3 regions of the Azospira sp. APE16 genome follow, and region 3 is predicted to be linked to each of the others. Evidence: predicted binding sites of a transcription regulator. Region 3 holds the regulator's gene; each other region holds the start of a gene.

Region 1 (7,581 bases), 1.8 Mb from region 3:
GCCCCGCTCCATCGCCAACCAGAAGGCCTTCGAGAACGCCTTCGCCCTGGACGTGGCCATGGGCGGCTCCACCAACACCGTGCTGCACCTGCTGGCCACCGCCCAGGAAGCCGGCGTCACCTTCACCATGGCCGACATCGACGCCATCTCCCGCAAGGTGCCCTGCCTGTGCAAGGTGGCCCCGGCTACCCAGGACTACCACATTGAGGACGTGCACCGGGCCGGTGGCATCATGGCCATCCTGGGCGAACTGTCCCGCGGCGGCCTGATCCACCGCGACACCCCCACCGTGCACTGCCACACCCTGGGCGAAGCCATCGACACCTACGACGTGCAGCGCGCCGGCTCCCAGCGCACCCTGGAATTCTTCCGCGCCGCCCCCGGCGGCATCCCCACCCAGACCGCCTTCAGCCAGGACCGCCGCTACACCGAGCTGGACCAGGACCGCAGCAACGGCTGCATCCGCAACGTGGCCCACGCCTACAGCAAGGAAGGCGGCCTGGCCGTCCTGCACGGCAACATCGCCCTCGACGGCTGCATCGTGAAGACCGCCGGCGTCGATGAATCCATCTGGAAATTCACCGGCAAGGCCAAGGTCTATGAGAGCCAGGATTCCGCCGTCACCGCCATCCTGGGCGGCGAAGTGGTGGCCGGCGACGTGGTAGTGATCCGCTACGAAGGCCCCAAGGGCGGCCCCGGCATGCAGGAAATGCTCTACCCCACCAGCTATCTGAAGAGCCGCGGCCTGGGCAAGGAATGCGCCCTGCTCACCGACGGCCGCTTCTCCGGCGGCACCTCCGGCCTCTCCATCGGCCACGCTTCCCCGGAAGCGGCCGAGGGCGGCGCCATCGGCCTGGTGCGCACCGGCGACACCATCGAGATCGACATCCCCGGCCGCCGCATCCATCTGGCGGTCTCCGATGCGGAGCTGGAAAAGCGCCGCGCCGAGGAAAACGCCAAGGGCGACAAGGCCTGGAAGCCCACGGAAGAACGGGGCCGCGTCGTTTCCAAGGCCCTGCAGGCCTACGCCCTGATGGCCACCTCCGCCGACAAGGGCGCCGTGCGCGACCTGGGCCAGCTGACCAAGTCCAAGTAAGCCCGACCGCAGCGAGGCCACCGGAACCCGGCCCCAGGCACATGCCCGGGGCCGGGTTTTTCTTTGCCGGGCCCAGGCCGGCAAGACGCTCAACACCTTGATTCTTATAATGGATGACTGAACTTTTCGCCCTGTTAGCACTCTACTGACGTGAGTGCTAAACTGTGCACAAGAAGTTCAAGGAGGACCCACCCTATGACCCAAGCTTTGACCCTGTCTCATGGCCTGCCCTCTGCGGTAGGCAACCTGGATGCCTACATCCAGGCGGCTCGGCGCTTCCCGATGCTGAGCGAGGCTGAGGAATTCGCCCTGGCCCGCCGTCTCCGCGAGGAAGACGACGTGGATGCTGCACGTCAATTGGTGCTCTCCCATCTGCGTCTGGTCATCGCCATCGCCCGGGGCTACCTGGGTTACGGCCTGCCCCATGCGGACCTGATCCAGGAAGGCAACATCGGCCTGATGAAGGCGGTGAAGCGCTTCGACCCCAGCCGCGGCGTGCGCCTGGTGTCTTTCGCCATGCACTGGATCAAGGCTGAAATCCACGAATACATCCTGAAGAACTGGCGCCTGGTCAAAGTGGCCACCACCAAGGCCCAGCGCAAGCTGTTCTTCAACCTGCGCAGCCTCAAGGCCAGCAGCGACACCCTGACCCCGGCCGAAGTGGACGAGATCGCCTACAAGCTGGGGGTCAAGGCCGAGGAAGTGGTGGAAATGGAAACCCGCATGGGTGGCCGCGACCTGGCCCTGGACGGCACTCCGGAAGACGAGGACGACAACCGGGTGGCACCCATCGCCTACCTGGCCGACAGCGCCGCCGAGCCGACCCAGGTGCTGGAAGCCCGGGAATACGACCGGCTGCAAAGCGACGGCCTGCAACAGGCCCTGGCCGGCCTGGACGAGCGCAGCCGGCGCATTGTCGAAGCCCGCTGGCTGGACGAGGAAAACCCGGCCACCCTGCACGACCTGGCAGCCGAATTCGGCGTTTCCGCCGAGCGCATCCGCCAGATCGAGGTCAAGGCCCTGCAGAAGATGAAGGGGCTGCTGGCAGCCTGAACGCCCGGCATCCCGCGGCAAGAAGGCCGGTTCCCGTCAGGGGCCGGCCTTTTTCTTTGCCCGATCCTTTGTCCGATCCGGCGCCGGCTCAGTCCTCCCGCAGCAGCCGGCGCAGGTCCGCCACCACGGCGGGCACCTGGGCGTTATCCGGAATGAGGAGCCGCAGCCGTCCCTGGGGATCGTAGACGTAGGCGCCGGCCGTGTGATCCAGGGTGTAGCCCAGGCCGCCGCCCACCTCCTGGCGCACCGCAGTGATGCGGAACTCGGCCACGGTCCGGGCCAGGGTTTCCCGGTCACTCCACAGGCCGAGGAAGGACGGATCGAACCAGGTGACGTACTCGCCCAGGCGGGCCGGGCTGTCCCGCTCCGGATCCAGGGTGACGAACAGCACCTGCAGCCGCTGCCGCTCCTCCCCCAGGGCCTCCCGCACCGCGGCGAAGCGGGCCAGGGCGGTGGGGCAGATATCGGGGCAGGAGGTGTAGCCGAAGAAGAGGATCACCACCCGGCCGCGGAAGTCCGCCAGACGCCGGGGCTGGCCGCCCTGGTCCGCCAGGGCACGCGGGAACTCGGCGGCGAAGGTGGCACCGCTGAGATCGGTATGGTGAAAGGGCTGGGGCGGTGAGCAGGCTGTCAGGCCCCAGCACAGCGCCACCCAGAGGAGGAGGTGCTTCACGGCAGCGCCAGCCGGGCCTCAATGGCCCGGGCCAGGGCTTCCGGCTTGGTCATGGGCCCATAGCGCCCCACCGCCCGGCCCTGCCGGTCCACCAGGAACTTGGTGAAATTCCACTTGATCGCGGCCGTGCCGAGCCAGCCGGGCTGCTCCTGCTTGAGCCAGCGGAAGAGCGGATCGGCCTGGGGACCGTTGACCTCGAGACGGGCGAAGACGGGAAAGCTGACGTCGTAGTTGAGGGAGCAGAAACTGGCGATTTCCTCGGCGCTGCCCGGCTCCTGGGCGCCGAACTGGTTGCAGGGAAAGGCCAGCACCGTCAGGCCCTGCTCCCGGTAGCGCCGGTAAAGGGCCTCCAGGCCCGCGTACTGGGGCGTGAAGCCGCAACGGCTGGCCGTATTGACGATGAGCAGCACCTGCCCCCGGTAATCGGCCAGGGACTGCTGGCTGCCGTCGGCACGGCGGACGGAAAAATCGAAGACGGTCGTCATGGCGCAAACCCCGGTGGAGAAGCCGCCACTTTACCCCAGCCGCTGCATCAGCCCAGGAAGCGGCTCATCCAGAGGGGCATGGTCAGCATGGAGGCCAGGGTGGAGGCGGAGATGAGCCAGGCCACGCTCTGCCCGTCACCCCCCATGCGCATGGCCAGGATGTAGGCCGAGGAGGCCGTGGGCAGGGCGGCGAAAAGGATGGCCACGTGGTAGTAGAGGCCGGACAGCCCCAGCAGGGGACCGGCGAAGATGGCCACCAGGGGCAGCAGCAGGAGCTTTACCCCCAGGATGTAGAAGGAGGCGGAACGCACCTCGGCCTGGCCCCGCAGGCGCAGGGCCGCCCCCACGGCCAGCAGACCCAGGGCGATGGAAGCGTCTCCCAGGCGGGAGAGGAACATCTGCAGGGGCGCCGGCGGCACGAAGCCGGCCAGGTTGAGCAGGAAGCCGGAGGCGGTGGCCCAGATCAGGGGATTGCGGGCCACCTCCCGCAGGGCACCGGCCTCGCCGTGGCGGGCCAGCATCCACACCGCCGACAGGTTGGCCAGGGGCACGGCGGCGCCGACGATGAGGCCCATGGTGGCGATGCCCGGGGTGCCGAAGAGCAGGCCCGCCGCCGCCAGGGCGATGTAGGAATTGAAGCGGAAGCCGCACTGGAACAGGGAGGCCAGCACCAGGGGCTTGAGGCGGAAGCACTTGAGGCCGGCCCAGCTCAGCACCATGCCCGCGCCCATGGAGAGCAGGGCGGTGGCCAGCAGGGGCGCCGCCGCCGCCAGGTCCAGGCGGGTCTTCAGCACCGCATTGACCAGCAGGGCGGGGAAGAGGATGAAATAGACCAGCTTCTCGATGCCGGCCCAGAAATGATCCCCCAGATGCATGTAGCGGCGCAGCAGCAATCCCAGGAGGATCAGGCAGAAATCGGGCAGGAGCAGGAGGGCGGTGGTCATGGCGACATTCTACCGAGGCCGGCGAAAGCACCCCTTGGCCTTTGCCGCATAGTGAATTCGGTCACGCCGAAGGCTGCTGCCGCCGTGGGAGAATGGCGCCAAACAACATTCAGGGAATCGATCATGCGCGACAACGCCATTGTCCAGTTTGGCCCCCAGTACCACGTGGGCATCCCCCAGGTGGACCAGGAGCACCAGCAGCTGTTCGCCATCGTCGCCCGCATCCAGCAGGCCCTGGAGCAGGACGGCGACACGGCCCAGAACGAAGCCCGCCGGGCGGTGGCCGAACTGCTGGAATACACCCGCACCCACTTCGCCAGCGAGGAGGCCCTGATGGAGGCGGCCGCCTACCCGGCCCTGCCGGCCCACCGGGAACTGCACCGGGAACTGCTGCTGCAGGTGGGGGAAATGGAACTGCGGGTGGAAGTGGGCGAGCCTTCGGCCAGCCTGGATCTTTCCCGCTTCCTGGCCAAGTGGCTGATCAACCACATCCAGGTGGCCGACCAGCGCTTTGGCGCCTTTGTCGCAGAACGCAGCTAGGCCCCGGCCTGGCCGCTGTGGCGGCCACCCAGGAAAAAAGGCGCCCGCGGGCGCCTTTTTTGTCGCAGCAGTTCCGGCTTAGAGGCGGTACTGGGCCACCACCTGCTGCATCTCCTGGGCCAGGTGGGCCAGTTCGCCGGCGGTGTCGGAGGTGGATTGGGCCGCGGCGCTGTTCTCCTCGGACATCTGGGCGATCTTCTCCACCTGCTGGGCGATGGCGGTGCTGGCCATGCTCTGCTCCCGGATGGCATCGGAAATGTCGCCCACCATGTCCACCGTCTTGCGCGAACCTTCGCCGATTTCCTGGATCGCCTCGTTGGCCTGCTCGGCCCGGGAGACGCCCTCGTCCACCTTTTCCACCACGGCGTGGATGCCATGGACGGCAGCCTGGGCGCCGGCCTGCATTTCCAGGATGGTGCTGGCGATTTCCTGGGTGGACTGGGTGGTGCGCTCGGCCAGCTTGCGCACTTCGTCGGCCACCACGGCAAAGCCCCGGCCCTGCTCGCCGGCCCGGGCTGCCTCGATGGCGGCGTTGAGGGCCAGCAGGTTGGTCTGGTCGGCCACTTCCTTGATCACTGCCACCACGTTGTTGATGCGCTCGCTCTGCTGTTCCAGGCGGGCGATCTGCTCGGAGGCGTTGCGCACCGTTTCGGCAATGCCGTTGATGCCCTGCACCGTATCGCCGATGATGCCCTCGCCCTTGTGCGCCAGTGCGCCGGAAGCGGAGGAAAGCTGGTTGGCCTCGCCGGCCCGGTCGGCCACATGGGTGATGCTGACGGTCATCTCCTCCACCGTGGCGGCCATGCTGGAAGCGGCTTCGCTCTGGTGGCCGGAGGCGATGGACATCTGGTGGGAAGCGGTGGCCACCCGGTTGGCGGCATTGTTCACCGCATCGGTATGGCTGCTGATTTCCCGGAAGCTGGCCTGCAGACGGTCCAGCAGGCGGTTGAAGGCGGTGGAGGCCTGGGCCACTTCATCGGTGCCGCGGACCTCCAGGCGGCCGGTGAAATCCAGCTCCTTCTCGATGCGGGAGAACATGGAGACCATGTTGCCGAGGGAGCTGTCCACGTGGCGGTAGACCATGAAACCGAGCCCGGCGACGCCGGCGGTACACAGCAGGATCACCACGATGGATACCACCTTGCCGCTGCTGTAGGCCTCGCCGGCCTTGCGCACTTCCTCTTCGGCCAGATGCTCGTTGTACTTGCTGTGGGCTTCGACGTTCTCTGCCAGGCGCTTGGACACCTCGCCGGCCTGGCCCATACCGTTCTTGGCTTTTTCCCCATGTCCGGCCTTGGTATCGGCGATGGCCGGGTCGATCAGGGCGTAGTACTCCTTCACCAGGGCCTTGCTGGTTTCCAGGTACTGGCGATCCTTGTCGTCGCTGATCAGCTTCTCGTAATCCTGCAGGGCCTGGAGCAGATCCTTCTTGGCGCCTTCGATGCGCTGTTCCACCGCCGGCCGCTGCTCTTCCGTGCTGAGGAGAAACACCAGCATCTGGGTGCGCAGGCGCAGGAAATTGGATTCCATGCTGGCCACCTTGCGGATGCTGGGGATGGAGTTCTCGTGGGCATACTCCAGGTTGGCATTGATGGCCCCCATCTCTTTCAGGCCGAAACCGCCGACCACGATGAGGCCGGCCACCGCCAGCAGGATGAGGAGGGCGAGGCGTTTGGCGATCGTCATTTTTATCCCTTTTCCAATCAAACCATGCAATATGGCTATAACTTATCGCATATTACCTGCGATGAGGATAGGGATTATGTCCGCTTTTTGCCTGACCGCACCCTGACATTTCCTGTCATGCCGCCATCTCCTCAAACCACCCCCAGGTTCTGCAGGCGCTGCCATTCCTCCGCCGTCACCCCGAACTCGGCCAGGATGGCCTGGCCATGCTCCCCGGGCGCCGGTGCCGGCCGCACCGGCTCGGCCGGCATGTCGGAGAGGCGCACCGGCGGCCCGTACTGGGTGATGCCGTCAGCCTGGAAGCCCATGCCCCGGGCCTGGAAGTGGGGATGGGCCAGGGCCTCGGCCACGGTCAGCACCGGCGTGACGCAGCAATCGACCCGGGCGAACTTTTCCGTCCAGTAGGACTGGGGCTGGCTGACGAAAAGGGTCTCCAACTCTGCCCGCATGGCCCTGGCCTCGGCTCCGCTGGCGCCATGGCGGGCCTTCCACCGGGGCTTGCCGAGGGTGTCGCAGAAGAGGTCCCAGAACTTGCGCTCCAGGGGCGCCACCGCCATGTAGCGGCCATCCGCCGTGGCGTAGACGCCGTAGCCCGCATCGCCGCCGCTGAGCATGTCCCGGCCCCGCTCCGCAACGCCCGCCCCACCTTGCAGGGCGAACAGGGGAAAGAGGTTGTGGGCCAGGGCCGCGTCGCTCATGGAGACGTCCACGAAACGCCCCTGGCCGCTGCGCCGGGCATCGAAGAGGGCCGCCAGGGTACCCATCACGGCACTCATGGCGCCGCCCAGCAGATCGCCGATCTGCAGGTTGGGAATGGCCGGCTGGCCACCATCCACGCCGATCTGGTCGAGGATGCCGGCGTAGCCGATATAGTTGAGGTCATGGCCCGCCGCCAGGGCCAGGGGACCGCTCTGGCCGTAGCCCGTGATGGCGCAGAACACCAGGCGCGGATTGAGGCTGCGCAGGGCCTCGTAGCCCACGCCCAGCTTGTCCATGACGCCGGGGCGGAAGCTCTCGATGACCACATCGGCCTCCGCCGCCAGGCGCCGGAACAGGGCAGCCCCTTCGGGATTTTTCAGGTCCAGGCGCAGGCCCCGCTTGTTG
Region 2 (7,581 bases), 820 kb from region 3:
TGCGATCCATCAGGGAGAACAGCCAGATGCCGATGAAGCCGGCAGCCATGGAGAACAGGGCCGGGGAGGCGTAGGGGAAGATTTCCGTCTTGTTGCCCAGGATGTCGACCCAGATGGACTTGGAGAGGACAGTCAGGACCACAGCGGTGATCAGGCCCAGGAAGCCGCCGTAGAAGGCGCCCTTGGTGGTGCAATCCTTCCACAGCACGGACATGAAGAGCACCGGGAAGTTGGCGGATGCGGCGATGGCGAAGGCCAGGGACACCATGAAGGCGATGTTCTGCTTTTCGAAGGCAATACCCAGCACCACCGCGATGATGCCCAGGGCAACGGTGGTCATCTTGGACACGCGCATTTCCGTGGCGCTATCCACGTTGCCGTGACGGAACACGGAAGCGTAGAGGTCATGGGACACGGCGGAGGCACCGGACAGGGTCAGACCGGCAACCACAGCCAGGATGGTGGCGAAGGCCACGGCAGAGATGAAGCCGAGGAACACGTTGCCGCCCACGGCGTTGGCCAGGTGGATAGCCGCCATGTTGCCGCCGCCCTTCAGCACGCCCTTGGCATCCAGGAACTCGGGGTTGGTACCGACGAGCACGATGGCGCCGAAGCCGATGATGAAGGTCAGGATGTAGAAGTAACCGATCCAGGTGGTGGCCCAGAACACGGACTTGCGGGCTTCCTTGCCATCCGGCACGGTGAAGAAGCGCATCAGGATGTGGGGCAGACCGGCGGTACCGAACATCAGGGCCATACCGAAGGAAATGGCGGAGATGGGATCCTTGATGAAGGAGCCCGGGCCCATGATGGACTGACCCTTGGCGGCAGCAGCGGCAGCGACCGTCTCGGCAGTGGCACTCGGATCGGTTTCCAGCGCCTTGGCCAGCAGGCCCTTGGCAGCCAGGTCGGTCTTGATGCGCACGGCGTCGGCGAACAGGGCTTCAGGGGAGAAGCCGTACTTGGCTAGCACCATGAACACCATGAAGGAAGCGCCGGAGAGCAGCAGCACGGCCTTGATGATCTGCACCCAGGTGGTGGCCGTCATGCCGCCGAACAGCACGTAGACCATCATCAGGATGCCGACCAGCACCACGGCCATCCAGTAGTCGAGGCCGAACAGCAGCTTGATCAGCTGGCCGGCACCCACCATCTGGGCGATCAGGTAGAAGGCCACCACCACCAGGGTGCCGGAAGCCGCCAGAGCGCGGATCGGCGTGGCCTGGAAGCGGTAGGCTGCCACGTCGGCAAAGGTGAATTTGCCCAGGTTCCGCAGGCGCTCGGCCATGAGGAACATGATGATGGGCCAGCCCACCAGGAAGCCGATGGAGTAGATCAGGCCGTCGTAGCCGTTGGCGAACACGGCGGCAGAAATACCCAGGAAGGAAGCGGCGGACATGTAGTCGCCGGCGATGGCCAGGCCGTTCTGGAAACCGGTGATGCCGCCGCCAGCGGTGTAGAAGTCAGCCGCCGTCTTGGTCTTGGAGGCAGCCCACTTGGTGATCCACAGGGTCAGCAGCACGAAGGCGCCGAACATGATAATGGCCGTCCAGTTGGTGGCCTGCTTTTCGGCCTGGCCTTCCAGCGCCGCGGCGAACACCGGGGAGCTGAGCAGGCCCAGGCCGGCGAGGGCGAGGGTGTTGGTCAGTTTTTTCATTTCTTCATTTCCTCCTGGACGATCTGCTCGGTCAGGGCATCGAACTCGCTGTTGGCGCGGCGGACGTAGAGGCCGGTGATGGCGACGGTGAACAGGATCAGGCCGACACCGACGGGAATGCCGACGGTCATGACGCCGCTTTCGGACAGCTTCTGGGCCAGCAGCGCCTTGTCGAAGGCGATGATGGCGATATAGCCGTAGTAGGCCAGCAGCATGATGACGGTCAGGGTCCAGCCAAAGACGTTGCGCTTGCTTTTCAGCTCGTGGAATTTCGGGTTTGCCCGAATCCGCTTGGTCAGCTCTTGTTGACTCATTTGTCTCCTCCTAAAAAACCTCCGGGCCAATCGAAGGAATGGCCATGGAGCCGAACTATGTCCCCGAAGACTTACAGTTCCCTTACTCCAATGAGAACTTTTTGCGTCAGGACGGAAGAATTTCGAGTCTCGGTAAGTGAATGATTTAATGGAAAAACGATTTGTGCGCTGCGTCAATTTTTCTTGACAGTTATGCCGTTGCAATGGGGTGTTTCATGTCGACTGGTGCAATCGATTTATCAATGCGTAAATTGCGGAAGCGCTGTTTTGATTCGGTTTTTGGGCTTGGCAGCCCAGGTGGCCGCGTCCGCGATTAACCGCGGACGGGGAGGGGGAGGGGGTGGTGCAAATGCGGAAAGAACGGCGCCGGCATTGGTCCGGCGGGTGTCCGTCAGGGGGGGGCGGACGTTCCGGCGCGGTGCCGCTGTGAAAAATATTTTTTTCAGGCGAGGAAGTTCTGCCGTTCCTTGAACAGCTTGCGGGCGTCGGCGTGGGCCTGCTCCAGGTTGCGCAGGGCCGGATCGTCGTCGTGGGGGCAGAAGTACTCCTTGTCCTGGGCGGCCATGACCAGGGCGATGGCCGCCTCGTCCTCCAGGTCGTACTTCTCGGTGATCAGGGTGGTGACTTCGTCCAGATACTCTTCGTAGGTCATGGGCATGGCGGAATTCCAGGGAGGAGGGCGGGCCGGCGGCATGGCCGCCAAAGGGGGGTCAGGGCTGCAGCACCAGTTCGACACGGCGCCAGGAACTGCGGCAGGCTTCGCTGTCGCAGGCCGGCGCCAGTTCCCTGCCCCGGGCGCGGATGAGTATCTGGGTGCCGCGGACGCCTCGGCGTACCAGGGCGGCCTCCACCAGGGAGGCCCATTTCTCCGATAGGGCCAGGCAGTATTCCTTGCTGCCCAGGTGGTCCGTGTGGGCACGCAGCACCAGGCGCCGCAGCCGGTCGGCCCGCAGCTCCTCGGCCATCTGGTCGAGCAGGGGCGCCGCCGCCGGCGGCACCTCGGCATCGCCGGGGGAGAAATAGACGCTGGGGGCCTGGGGCGTGGCCACCACTTCGGCCGGGGGCGGCACGCCGGCCCGGGCCGGGGCCGGTGGCCGTGGCGTGCTGATGACAGCGGGAGGTGTGGGGGCAGCGCAGGCCGCAAGGCAGGCGGCGAGGCAAAGCAGGGTCAGGCGAATGGGCTGCATCGGAATCTGGCGGGGCCGCCGCCGGGCCGTCGTCCGCCACCGGCAAGGGGCGCATGGCTGTCCGGGGCCCCGCGGGGGGACTGGGAAACCTGCCATTATAGGGGCGGCTCCGGCCCGGGGGCGAGTCCGGGAATCGCCGCAAAGCCCGGCCCGGACGCTGTACTTCCGGTACCGAGAGATTATTTTCGGTTTGCTAACTGTTCATATACCGCAGTGGCGACGTGAGCCAATTCTGGTTTTTCAATACCAGCAGAGATAGCGTAGCCGAAATTTTGGTCTACCCAATAGAACACATTGACTGGACCTTCCTGAGTGAAGCGGAAGGCAGTTTCGGTGGTCCCCTTGCTTTCGCTGGAGACATAGAGGGTTAGGCGCTGGCCCTGGGCATTGTGGTACATGAACTGAGCCACCGGCCCGGAAACCCCCGGTAGTAGCCGCCCTCCGATGAGTTCAAAGCCCATGGCACCAAGCTTTGGGGGCTGGACCTCGGCATTGAGGCGGTTGGATAGCCAGGTGACTAACTGGTCCTCCTGTTCGGCGCCAATTTCCACGGGACGTCTGATGTCTGGGCTATAGACCACATGGGCAATGGCTGCCTGATGGGCAAAGCGTTGGGCCGAATGGCTGGACTGGGCCTGGTTGGCTGTGGGTTCGGTACTCCGATGCAGGCTGTTGGCAACCCAGCCGGCGCTGCCACTGACAGTAGCAATTAGGACTCCGGCGGCCAGGCGTTGCAAGGACCAAGTCGGCAGCCAGGAGTTGGCTGTTGCGCTGTGTTCTGCCGGTGCCCGGGCTGCCTGCAACAGCCTCTTGGGGATCGGCTCATGTAAGACCGGCCGGAACAGGGTTTTCAGCTTGAGGTTCTGCTCTTGGTAGCTGCGTACGGTTGCGGCAGCCTCCGGGTGGTCTGTCAGATAGGCCGTGACCGCTGTGTGCCGGTGGTCGGGCAGGGCGCCATCCACATAGGCATGCAGTTCTGCGTCGGAAAAGGGGGGGGGAGAGTGATGGCTCATGTCACGACCTTTAGCAAGGAGGGAGCATCGTCTGCAAGCAGGGCCCGGAGCTTGGCCCGGGCCCGGGACAGCCGGGACATCACGGTGCCGATGGGGCAGCCGAGGATCTCAGCGACCTGGGCATAGGGCATGTCTTCCAGACCCACCAGTAGTAAGACCTGGCGGTAGTCTTCGGGCAACCGCTCCAGGGCCGCATCCAGGTCGCGCAATTCCAGATTGTCGTGCTGCCGGGGACGCTCAGCGATACCGGTGGCCTCTTCTTCCATTGGTAAGGTCATAAGCTTGGGCTGGCGTATCTGATCAATGTGCAGGTTATGCATGATGGTAAACAGCCAGGGCAGAATGTCTCCGTCCCGCCGGTAGGTGGGCAGCCGATGCCAGGCCCGGGTCAGAGTTTCTTGCACCAGGTCATCTGCCTCCCCCGCCCGGCCCAGGAGGGCGCGGGCGTAGCGGCGCAGGTTGGGGATGCTGGCGAGCATCCGGCTTTCATCATCTGAGCTTGAGTCGTATTGGGTCAAAGCGGTGGCCTTTTACTACTGGCTGGAATATTGCCGTCTCCCGGCGCTTCCTCAAAGTGCCCCGGGGAAGCACTCCCCGGGGCGGGCGCATCTATAGGCCACCCAACCGCTTGGCAAAGGAAACTGCGTAGGCGGGAGAGCGGAACAGCAGGATGGGGTCCTGGGTCGGAGCCACGCCGTCGCTCATCTGCAGTGGATCAAAATTGATGGGTTCGCATTCCCCACCTTTTTGGGGACTCGCCGCTGAGATGGTCAGGGTTCCTGCCTTGAATTGGGGCCGATCCGCGGGCCATAGGACCGTCGCATCATTTTCTGCATCACCCGGCTGGCCGATGGATACCATCATGTCCCAGCGGATGGGGCCCTTGGCTACCCGCTCCATGAGACGTGCTTCAAGGAAGTTGGGCTCAGCCCCTTTCAGCTCCTCCTCGCTCAGCCGCTGTTCTCCGTCCTGGGGCACGAATTTCCAGCGAACCAGGGTCACCTTGTTTTTTCGGTCGATGAACTTGAAGGTGTGGATGCCCCAGAAGGGGCTGGTAGCGTAGCTGGCAGGGGGCGCATTGTTAGCCAGATACTCGGCCTGGGGCAGACTGTCCGGGTGGGCCGCCTTGAAGGCCTTCATCTTTTCGGGGTCCGGCTTGCCGGTGGCTGGATCGGGGCGCATGGCGATCATCAGGTCGCGGAAAGTGACCGGAAAGGCAGCGCCGAAGACCGGAGTATTGAGCATGGTGATGTGGTGGGTCTGGCCTTTGGGCAGCCGGAATTCCAGCGCCATGCCCCGGCCGCTGCGTGCGGTATCGGGTGCCTTGGGGTTGCCACCGGAGAGGGAAAAGCGGGCCACCACCGGAAGCCGTTTGCCACTGAACAGGGGCGAGCGGGAATACTTGGCCGCTTCGGCCGTGCCGACAAAGTCGCCGGCGGCACAGGTGCCCTTGATATGGTTGCGGCGCTGGCCTGGGGTCACGCCAAAAGTGCCCTCAATGGCTTCCACCACTTCGGGGGCAGTAACTTCTTCGGGGACGGCTGCCAGGCTCGGCAGGGCGGCCAGCAGCAGTGGGGCGGCGCAGGTCAGGGGCAGGACGGACAGTTTCATTGGAACCTCGATAAATGACGAATGACAATTGGGGGCTGGCGGGGCTGGTTCCCCGGATCGGGCATTCCACCCCAGCTAGAACCAGTGGTGGTCAAAACCATGCGCCGAGCCTTGATCCGGCCCCTTGTAGAGGATTAACGAGGAAGGTTGGCGGTTTATTCCGTGTGAGTGGAAAAATAGTGAGCTGAGGCGCCCTTCATGGTTTTTTTGGGAAGCCGGCAGTGGAGCGGAAGGGGAGGGGCTGTACAGGCGGCGGTACGACTAAATATCGGCGCGGTATTGGGTGGGTATGAGGCCGTTCTTGGCCTCGGAGTGCGGCGGTGGTGGGCCTGCAAGAAAAAAATCGAGTTGTCGCCCTTGAAATCAGACAAGGCCGTCCCTATCATTAGCACTCGTTCGGGGTGAGTGCTAACAGGCTAGGCCTTCACCACCCCGCCTGACCGGGCCGAGAGGCCCCTGAATCCCTGCAATAACTTCGTTACAAGGAGCTATCCCCATGAAAATCCGTCCCTTGCACGACCGTGTGATCGTCAAGCGCGTCGAAGCTGAGCGCACCACCGCTTCCGGTATCGTCATCCCCGATTCCGCCGGTGAGAAGCCCGATCAGGGTGAAGTCCTGGCCGTTGGCCCCGGCAAGCGTGACGATTCCGGCAAGCAGAACGCCCCCGACGTGAAGGTGGGCGACCGCGTCCTGTTCGGCAAGTACGCCGGCCAGACCGTCAAGGTGGACGGCCAGGAACTGCTGGTCATGCGCGAAGAAGACATCATGGGCGTGGTCGAGGCCTAAGCCTCTCCCCCTTTCCCATTCAACAGATTCTGGAGAATTTCAATGGCAGCTAAAGAAGTCAAATTCGGTGATTCCGCCCGCGCCCGCATGGTCGAAGGCATCAACGTCCTGGCCGACGCGGTCAAGGTGACCCTGGGCCCCAAGGGCCGCAACGTGGTGCTGGAGCGCTCCTTCGGCGCCCCCACCGTGACCAAGGACGGTGTGTCCGTGGCCAAGGAAATCGAACTGAAGGACAAGTTCGCCAACATGGGTGCCCAGATGGTCAAGGAAGTCGCTTCCAAGACCTCCGACCTGGCTGGTGACGGCACCACCACCGCCACCGTGCTGGCCCAGGCCATCGTGCGCGAAGGCATGAAGTATGTGGCCGCCGGCATGAACCCGATGGACCTGAAGCGCGGTATCGACAAGGCTGTCGCCGCCACCATCGAAGAGCTGAAGAAGATTTCCAAGCCCTGTGCCACCACCAAGGAAATCGCCCAGGTCGGTTCCATTTCCGCCAACTCCGACGCTGACATCGGCACCATCATCGCCAATGCCATGGAAAAGGTCGGCAAGGAAGGCGTCATCACCGTTGAAGACGGCAAGTCCCTGAACAACGAACTGGACGTCGTCGAAGGCATGCAGTTCGACCGCGGCTACCTGTCCCCCTACTTCATCAACAACCCGGACAAGCAGATTGCCGTCATGGACAATCCCTTCGTCCTGCTGTTCGACAAGAAGATCTCTAACATCCGCGACCTGCTGCCCGTGCTGGAACAAGTCGCCAAGGCCGGCCGTCCCCTGCTGATCATCGCTGAAGACGTGGAAGGCGAAGCCCTGGCCACCCTGGTGGTGAACAACATCCGCGGCATCCTGAAGACCGTGGCCGTCAAGGCTCCCGGCTTCGGCGACCGTCGCAAGGCCATGCTGGAAGACATCGCCATCCTGACCGGTGGCCAGGTGATCTCCGAAGAAGTGGGCCTGACCCTGGAAAAGGCTACCCTGGACGACCTGGGCCAGGCCAAGCGCATCG
Region 3 (7,581 bases):
ACTGGGGATAGAGGGGCAGCAGCAGGATGCGGGTGCAGTTCTGCTGCTTCAGCCGCTCCAGGGCATCGGCCACGGAGGGCTGGCCGTAGCGCATGGCGTAATCCACCACCAGGCGGTGGCCGGCCTGGCCCAGGGCGCCCTTGAGCAGCTTGGCCTGGCGTTCCGTGTGTACCCGCAGGGGCGAGCCTTCGGGCAGCCAGACGGAGGCGTACTTGGCCGCCGACTTGGCGGGGCGGGTGTTGAGGATGATGCCGTTGAGGATGGGCCACCAGATGAGGCGGGGAATCTCCACCACCCGGGGGTCGGAGAGGAATTCCTTGAGATAGCGGCGCAGGGCCGGCGCCGTGGGGGCGTCGGGGGTGCCCAAGTTGATCAGCAGAACCCCGGTCTGGGGGGCGGTGCCATGCTTGAATTCGGGTTCCGGACGGAAAAAGGGCATCAGGTATTGGCCTGGTAGGTAAGGGCGGAGGAGAGCAGCTTGGCGGTGATGTCCACGATGGGGATGACCCGCTCGTAGGCCATGCGGGTGGGGCCGATGACGCCGACGGAGCCCACCACCTGGCCATTCACCTCGTAGGGGGCGGTGACGACGCTGCATTCGTCCAGGGGCGCCAGGCCCGATTCGCCGCCGATGTAGATCTGCACGCCGTCGGCGTTGTTGGAGATGTCGAGCAGACGCACCAGGCCGGTCTTCTGTTCGAAGAGGTCGAACAGCTCCCGCAGCCGCTTCATGTTGGAGGACAGTTCCTCCACTTCCAGCAGGTTCTTCTCGCCGGAGATGACGTACTGGCTGGCGCTGTCGTTCAAGGCCTGGTTGCCGGCCTCCAGGGCCGAGGCCATGAGGATCTTCAGGTCGTCCTGCAACTGCTGGATTTCGCCGGTGAGGCGCTGGCGGATCTGGTCGAAGTCCAGGCCGGCGTAGTTGTGGTTCAGGTAATTGGCTGCCGTCGTCAGCTCCGACGGCGAGTAGGGCCGTTCGGTGAGCAGGATGCGGTTCTGCACGTCGCCGTCGGTGGTGACGATGATGAGCAGGATGCGCTTTTCCGAGAGGCCGAGGAATTCGATCTGGCGGATGGTCGGCGTCTTACGCCGCGGCGTCACGACGATGCCGGCAAACTGGGTCAGTTCCGAGAGCAGGTGGGAGGCGTTGCCGATCAGCTGCTGGGGCTGGGTCTGGATCAGCTGCCCTTCCATCTCGTGGATCTGGTTTTCCTGCAGGGGCTGCACCGCCAGCAGGCTGTCCACGAACAGGCGGTAGCCCCGGGGCGTGGGAATGCGGCCGGCGGAGGTGTGGGGGCTGGCGATGAAACCCTGTTCCTCCAGGTCCGCCATGACGTTGCGGATGGTGGCCGGCGACAGGTCCAGCCCGGAGAAGCGGGAGAGGGCGCGGGAGCCCACCGGTTGGCCTTCGGCGATGTACCGTTCGACCAGGGTCTTGAGCAGGATGCGGGCGCGGTTGTCGAGCATGAATCGATTTTACCGAAAATCGCCGGGGCCGCCAGGAGTTGCATCCGCGCCGTGCCGCCGGGGGCGGGGGGTTTTGTGGTTTAATGCGGGCCATGAAAGGCTCCGGTCACCATTCCCCTTCGCGTCCCATGGCACTTCCCCGCACCATTGCCCTGATTGGCAAATACCACAGCCCGGAAATTGCCGAATCCCTGCGTTCCCTCGGCCAGTATCTGAGCGAGCGGGGCGTCTCGGTGCTGGTGGAGGCCGATACGGCCGCCAATGTGGGGGAAAGCCGCTGGATGACCGGCGATTTCCAGTTCATCGGCGCCCATGCCGACCTGGCCATCGTCCTCGGCGGCGACGGCACCATGCTCAACGCCGCCCGCCACCTGGCCCGCTACAAGGTGCCCCTGGTGGGCGTGAACCAGGGCCGCCTGGGCTTCATGACCGACATTGCCCGCTGCGACATGCTGTCCTGCATGGAAGATCTGCTGGACGGCCGCTTCGTGCCGGAGGAGCGCCTGATCCTGGACGCCGAGGTGATCCGGGACGGCAAGGAAGTCTGCGCCAACCAGGCCCTCAACGACGTGGTGATGGACAAGGGCGCCATCGGCCGCATGATCGAATTCGAGCTGTTCATCGACGGCGAGTTCATCTACAACCTGCGGGCCGACGGCCTCATCATCTCCACTCCCACCGGCTCCACCGCCTACGCCCTCTCGGCCAACGGCCCCATCCTGCACCCGACCCTGGGCGGCATCGCCCTGGTGCCCCTCTGTCCCCATTCCCTGACCAACCGGCCGATCACGGTGTCGGACCGCTGCGAGATCGAGTTGCGGGTGATCCAGTCCGCCGACGCCCGGGTGCACTTCGACGGCCAGGTGGCCTTCGACATCCGTCCCGACGACTGCGTGCGCATGCGCCGCTCCGCCTACAACGTCTGTTTCCTGCACCCGCCCGGCTACAGCTACTTCGCCATGCTGCGTCAGAAGCTCCACTGGAGCAAACGTCCCAAGGGGCCCTGAACCATGCTGCAACGTCTGAACATTCGCGATTTCGTCCTGGTGGACCGGCTGGAGCTGGATTTCCAGGGAGGCTTCGGCGCCCTCACCGGCGAGACCGGCGCCGGCAAGTCCATCCTGGTGGACGCCCTGGCCTTCGTCCTCGGCGAGCGGGCCGACAGCGGCCTGCTGCGGGCCGGGGCCGAGAAGACCGAAGTGGGGGCCGAGTTCGATATCCGTGCCCTGCCCGAACTGAAGTCCTGGCTGGCGGAGAACGACTTCGCCGCTGACGATGACCTGCTGCTGCGTCGCATCCTGGATGCGGGCGGCCGTTCCCGGGCCTACATCAACGGCTCTGCCGCCACCCTGCAGCAACTGCGGCAGGCCGCCGAATGGCTGGTGGACATCCACGGCCAGCACGCCCACCAGTCCCTGTTGCGGGGCGAGGCCCAGCGCCAGCTGCTAGACGCCCATGCCGGCCATGCCGACCTGGCCCGCAGCGTCGGCGAAGCCTGGCGCATCTGGCGCGACGCCCGGGATTCCCTGGACGCGGCGGCCGAAGGCGGCGAAGCCCTGGCCCGGGAGCGGGAACAGCTGGAATGGCAGGTGCGGGAACTGGAGACCCTGGCCTTCTCCGCCGACGAGTGGGAAAACCTCAACCAGGAACACAAGCGCCTGGCCCATGCCGCCTCCCTGCTGGAAGGGGCCCAGTTTTCCCTGGGCCTGCTGGCCGAAGGGGAAGGGGCTTGCGAAGCCCAGGTGCGTGCCGTGGCCTCCCGTCTCGACGGCCTGGCCGAATACGATCCGGTCCTGAGCGAAGTGGCCCAGCTGGTGCAGTCGGCCGAAGCCGAGCTGGCCGAAGCCGTCAGCGCCCTGCGCCGCTACGCCGACCGGGTGGATCTGGACCCGGCCCGCCTGGCCGAGGTGGAACGCCGCCTGGAGGCCGTCATGGGCTGCGCGCGCAAGTTCCGCGCCCTGCCGGAGGAACTGCCGGAACTGTTGTCCCGCTGGCAGCAGCGTCTCGCCGAACTGGGCGAGGCGGGCGACCTAGCGGCCCTGCAGGCCAGGGTGGATGCGGCTCGCCAGCAATACGACAAGGATGCGGCCAAGCTCTCCAAGGCCCGGGCCAAGGCGGCCAAGGCCCTGGGCGACGAGGTCAGCCAGGGCATGCAGGAACTGGCCCTGGGCGGCGGCCGTTTCGAAATCGCCCTGGTGCCCGTGGCCGGCGGCAATGCCCACGGCCTGGAAAACATCGAATTCCGCATCGGCGGCCTGGCGGGCAGCGAAGCCCGTTCCCTGGCCAAGGTGGCTTCCGGCGGCGAACTGTCCCGCATCAGCCTGGCCATCCAGGTGGTCACCAGCCGCCAGGCCAGCGTCCCCACCCTGATTTTCGACGAGGTGGACGTGGGCATCGGCGGCGGCGTCGCCGAGGTGGTGGGGCGCCTGCTGCACCGCCTGGGCCGGGAGCGTCAGGTGCTGTGCGTCACCCACCTGCCCCAGGTGGCGGCCCGGGCCGACTGGCAGTGGCAGGTGGCCAAGTCCAAGGAAGGCGCCGCCATCAAGAGCCGGGTCACGCCCCTGGATGCGTCGGGCCGGGTGGAGGAAATCGCCCGCATGCTGGGCGGCGTGGAAATTACCGCCACCACCCGGCAGCACGCCAAGGAACTGCTCGGTCAGGGCTGAGCCCGACTTGGCCCCGGCCCGGGGCCTGGGCTATGGTGAGGTAATCTACTTTCCCGCAAACGGGGCTGTCGTCCCGCTGCGGCCTTGAGTGTCTGCCATGATCGGCTCCCTCTCAGCTTCCGGCATTGCCAGTGTCTATCCCGTCGCCACGGGAGGCGTTGCCGCGCCCGTGCAGCGACCGGCGGCCGGCGGCGCCCAGGCGGCCGAGAGCGGCAGCGGGGGATCCTCGTCGGGCAGTGGTAGCGCGGCGGTCTCAGGTGCCGAGTGGAACGGGGGCTACGGCCAGTCCCTGGGCAAGAACCCCTTCGCCGCCGCTGCAGGGAAGAGCGAGCTGTCGGAGGACGAACAGCGGCAGGTGGAAAAGCTGAAGGAGACGGACCGCAAGGTACGCGCCCACGAGCAGGCCCACATCGCTGCCGGCGGCGCCCTGGTCCAGGGCGGTGCCAGCTATACCTACGACAAGGGGCCGGACGGCCGCATGTATGCGGTGGCGGGAGAGGTTTCCATCGATGTCTCGCCGGGCCGCACGCCGGAGGAAAGTCTGGCCAAGGCCCAGCAGATCCGAGCCGCCGCCATGGCGCCGGCCGATCCTTCGCCCCAGGACCGGCGCGTGGCGGCAGGCGCCGCCAGGCTGGAGAGCAGCGCCCGGGCCGAGCAGGCGAAGCAAGAGGCAAGCGAGGCGGCTGAGGCCCAGGAGGGAAGCGGTTCCACCGGAGGTGTGTCTGGAGAGCAAGCATCGGCGCCGGTTGCGGCCGAGGCTGCCGTGGCAGGTCCGTCCGGTGCGGCTTCTGGCGGTGGGGCCAGGGGAGAGATGGCCTATCGGCTGGAGAGCGTGGGCGTCAGGGAAACGGCCGTTTCCCGCTCCCGCGTTGATCTCTTCGCCTGAGGCGCGGATTCCGCCGCGGGGCGGTAGCGCTGCACGGCATTCTCGAAGAAGCCTTCGCCGCGCAGTTTTTCCACCGCGCTGCGGATGCGGGGCAGGTGGCCGAGCTGGGGGGATTTCTTCGACATCTGGGCCCACACCTCGGTCTTCTGCAGCATCAGGCGCGGCCAGGGCTGGCTCGGGTAGCCCCGCTTCTGCAGCAGGTGGTGCAGGGAGATGCTGTTGCCGGCGATGGCGTCCAGGCGGCCGCTGAGGAACATGTCCACCAGGGTTTCGTAGTCCCGCACTTCCACCTTGTTCAAACCGGCGTCGCCGTCGAAACGGGGGTTGAGGCGGATGTCCTTGACCAGGCCGATGCGCAGGCCCTGCAGGTCGTCATAGCTGCGCAGGGTGCTGCCGGGGCGGGCCAGCACCAGGGTGTGGAAGCTGAAGAGGTAGCCCGCGTATTCGACGTAGGCATCCCGGTCGTCGGAGCGGATCAGATAGGTCAGGTCGCAGTCGCCGCTTTGCAGCTCCTTGCCGACCCGGCCATAGGGCAGGGTGTTCAGTTCCAGGCTGAGGCCGGTTTCCCTGGCCAGTTCCCGGCTGATGTCCACGAACACGCCGCTGAGCTGGCTCTTGCGTTCGCCGCCGCCGTCCCGGCTGTAGTAGGCCCAGGGTTCGCTGTGCATGAGGCCCACCCGCAGGCCGGCCGTGGCCGTATCGCCGCTATGGGCGAGAGCCGACAGGCCCAGGCAGAACAGGGCCAGCGCATGGCGGGACAGGGATCGACGGGAAAACCCCATGGAGGCGCATAGGCGTAACGATGTAGAACAAAAGTTATACCCCGCCCCTCCTGGGGGGTCAAGCGCCGGTGGTCAGCAGGGTGGCGCCGCCGGTCAGGACGAAGACCAAGGCGGCGAGACGGCGGATCCAGTCCAGAGGCAGGCGATGGGCCAGCTTTTCGCCGATCAGCACGGCCGGCACGTTGGCGATCATCATGCCCAGGGTGGTGCCCAGGACCACGGCGGCCAGGGAATCGAAGCGGGCGGCCAGGGCCACCGTGGCGAACTGGGTCTTGTCCCCCATCTCCGCCAGGAAGAAGGCGATCAGGGCCGTGACGAAGGCGCCGCGGGCCAGGGTATTGGGGGTCTCGTCGTCGTCCAGGGTGTCCGGCTTCAGGGTCCACAGGCCGAAGGCGATGAACAGGATGCCCACCGACCAGCGCAGGATTTCCGGGCTCAGCAGGGAGGCGACCCAGGCGCCGACGGAGCCGGCCAGGGCGTGGTTGGCCACGGTGGCGACGAAGATGCCGGCGATGATGGCCCAGGGCCGGCGCAGGCGTGCCGCCAGGACGAAGGAGAGAAGTTGGGTCTTGTCGCCGATTTCAGCCAGGGCGACCAGCAGGGTGGAGGTGAGGAGGGCGTCCATACAAAATAAAAGCCGGGGCAAGCCCCGGCGTCATGGCAAAGGAATGGGAGGGTCAGGCGTCGTGGGGCAGGTGGTGCTTGTCCACGTGGGCTTCCGGGGAATTGCGGTGGGGACAGTTTTCCTTGAGGCACTCGGCGTAGAGGTAGAGGGCGTGCTCCTGGATGGCGAAGCCCCGTTCCTTGGCGATCTTGTTCTGGCGCCGCTCGATCTCGGGGTCGTAGAACTCTTCCACCCGGCCGCAATTGACGCAGACCAGGTGGTCGTGATGCTTGCCCTCGTTCATTTCGAAGACGGCACGGCCGGATTCGAAAAAGTGGCGTTCCAGGATGCCGGCCTGCTCGAACTGGGTCAGGACCCGGTAAACCGTGGCCAGGCCGATGTCCATGCCTTCGGCGATGAGGAGCTTATAGACGTCTTCGGCGGAGAGGTGGCGGACGTTGCTCTTTTCGAACAGGTCCAGAATCTTGAGTCGGGGAAAGGTGGCCTTGAGACCGATGCTCTTCAGGCTCTGGGAATTGCTCATGTCGCACCCTATTTGATAGGTTGGTCTGATTTTTTGGGCTATGATATACCGATTCACTTTGCTTGGACACCGCTGGAATCCAGCGTTTTGCCGCATGAGTCGCTTCCATATCCCTGCCTTTGATGGCCATTTCCGCCATAGTTCCCGGATTTTCCTTTCGGCCCTGGTCGTTTCCTCGACCTTGCTCGCCGGATGCTCCGTTCCCCGTATCGTCACCGAATACAAAATCGATGTGCAGCAGGGCAATGTCCTGACCCAGGACATGGTGGCCCAACTGCGCCCCGGGCTGAGCAAGGACCAGGTGCGCTACATCCTGGGGACGCCCATGTTGATGGACATTTTCCACGGTGAACGCTGGGATTACGTCTATCGGCTGGAAAAGGGCAAGACAGGGGAAACCGAGACCCGCAAGTTCTCCGTTTTCTTTGCTGACGGCAAGTTGGCCCGCGTCGGCGGCGACGTGGTGGCGGCCCAGGCCGGCGAGGCCGGCGGTGACGTGGTGCCGCCGACCCGGCAGCAGGTGATCGACCTTGGGTCCATTCCCGAGGACGGAAGTGTGCAGGCGCCGCCGCCCGACAGCGAGCGGGGCTTCTTTGGACGAATGCTGGATAAGGTTGGACTGTAATTCATGA

The links. Region 3 encodes HrcA, which represses chaperone genes, less so after heat shock. Its sites were predicted from a motif close to TNTTAGCACTCNNNGNCNNNGAGTGCTAANA; they were not measured.
Region 1: the regulator HrcA is predicted to act here: its motif matches at 1,229-1,259, upstream of rpoH (RNA polymerase sigma factor RpoH).
Region 2: the regulator HrcA is predicted to act here: its motif matches at 6,166-6,196, upstream of ACLSSQ_RS03020 (co-chaperone GroES).

What each region holds. Positions count from the first base shown of each region.
Region 1 covers NZ_CP179682.1:3,424,666-3,432,246, forward strand. The annotation lists gene ilvD (dihydroxy-acid dehydratase) at 1-1,096, shown strand, start outside; gene rpoH (RNA polymerase sigma factor RpoH) at 1,292-2,149, shown strand; gene ACLSSQ_RS16320 (SCO family protein) at 2,238-2,822, opposite strand; gene ACLSSQ_RS16325 (glutathione peroxidase) at 2,819-3,307, opposite strand; gene ACLSSQ_RS16330 (AEC family transporter) at 3,355-4,251, opposite strand; gene ACLSSQ_RS16335 (bacteriohemerythrin) at 4,375-4,791, shown strand; gene ACLSSQ_RS16340 (methyl-accepting chemotaxis protein) at 4,870-6,477, opposite strand; gene ACLSSQ_RS16345 (CaiB/BaiF CoA transferase family protein) at 6,609-7,581, opposite strand, start outside.
Region 2 covers NZ_CP179682.1:590,455-598,035, forward strand. The annotation lists gene ACLSSQ_RS02985 (cation acetate symporter) at 1-1,657, opposite strand, end outside; gene ACLSSQ_RS02990 (DUF485 domain-containing protein) at 1,654-1,971, opposite strand; gene ACLSSQ_RS02995 (hypothetical protein) at 2,414-2,629, opposite strand; gene ACLSSQ_RS03000 (OmpA family protein) at 2,682-3,158, opposite strand; gene ACLSSQ_RS03005 (anti-sigma factor family protein) at 3,338-4,171, opposite strand; gene ACLSSQ_RS03010 (RNA polymerase sigma factor) at 4,168-4,650, opposite strand; gene ACLSSQ_RS03015 (catalase family peroxidase) at 4,781-5,782, opposite strand; gene ACLSSQ_RS03020 (co-chaperone GroES) at 6,279-6,569, shown strand; gene groL (chaperonin GroEL) at 6,612-7,581, shown strand, end outside.
Region 3 covers NZ_CP179682.1:1,412,561-1,420,141, forward strand. The annotation lists gene hemH (ferrochelatase) at 1-439, opposite strand, end outside; gene hrcA (heat-inducible transcriptional repressor HrcA) at 439-1,467, opposite strand; gene ACLSSQ_RS06890 (NAD kinase) at 1,596-2,474, shown strand; gene recN (DNA repair protein RecN) at 2,478-4,133, shown strand; gene ACLSSQ_RS06900 (putative metalloprotease CJM1_0395 family protein) at 4,231-5,019, shown strand; gene ACLSSQ_RS06905 (substrate-binding periplasmic protein) at 4,950-5,801, opposite strand; gene ACLSSQ_RS06910 (TMEM165/GDT1 family protein) at 5,860-6,426, opposite strand; gene fur (ferric iron uptake transcriptional regulator) at 6,479-6,949, opposite strand; gene ACLSSQ_RS06920 (outer membrane protein assembly factor BamE) at 7,044-7,574, shown strand; gene dapB (4-hydroxy-tetrahydrodipicolinate reductase) at 7,578-7,581, shown strand, end outside.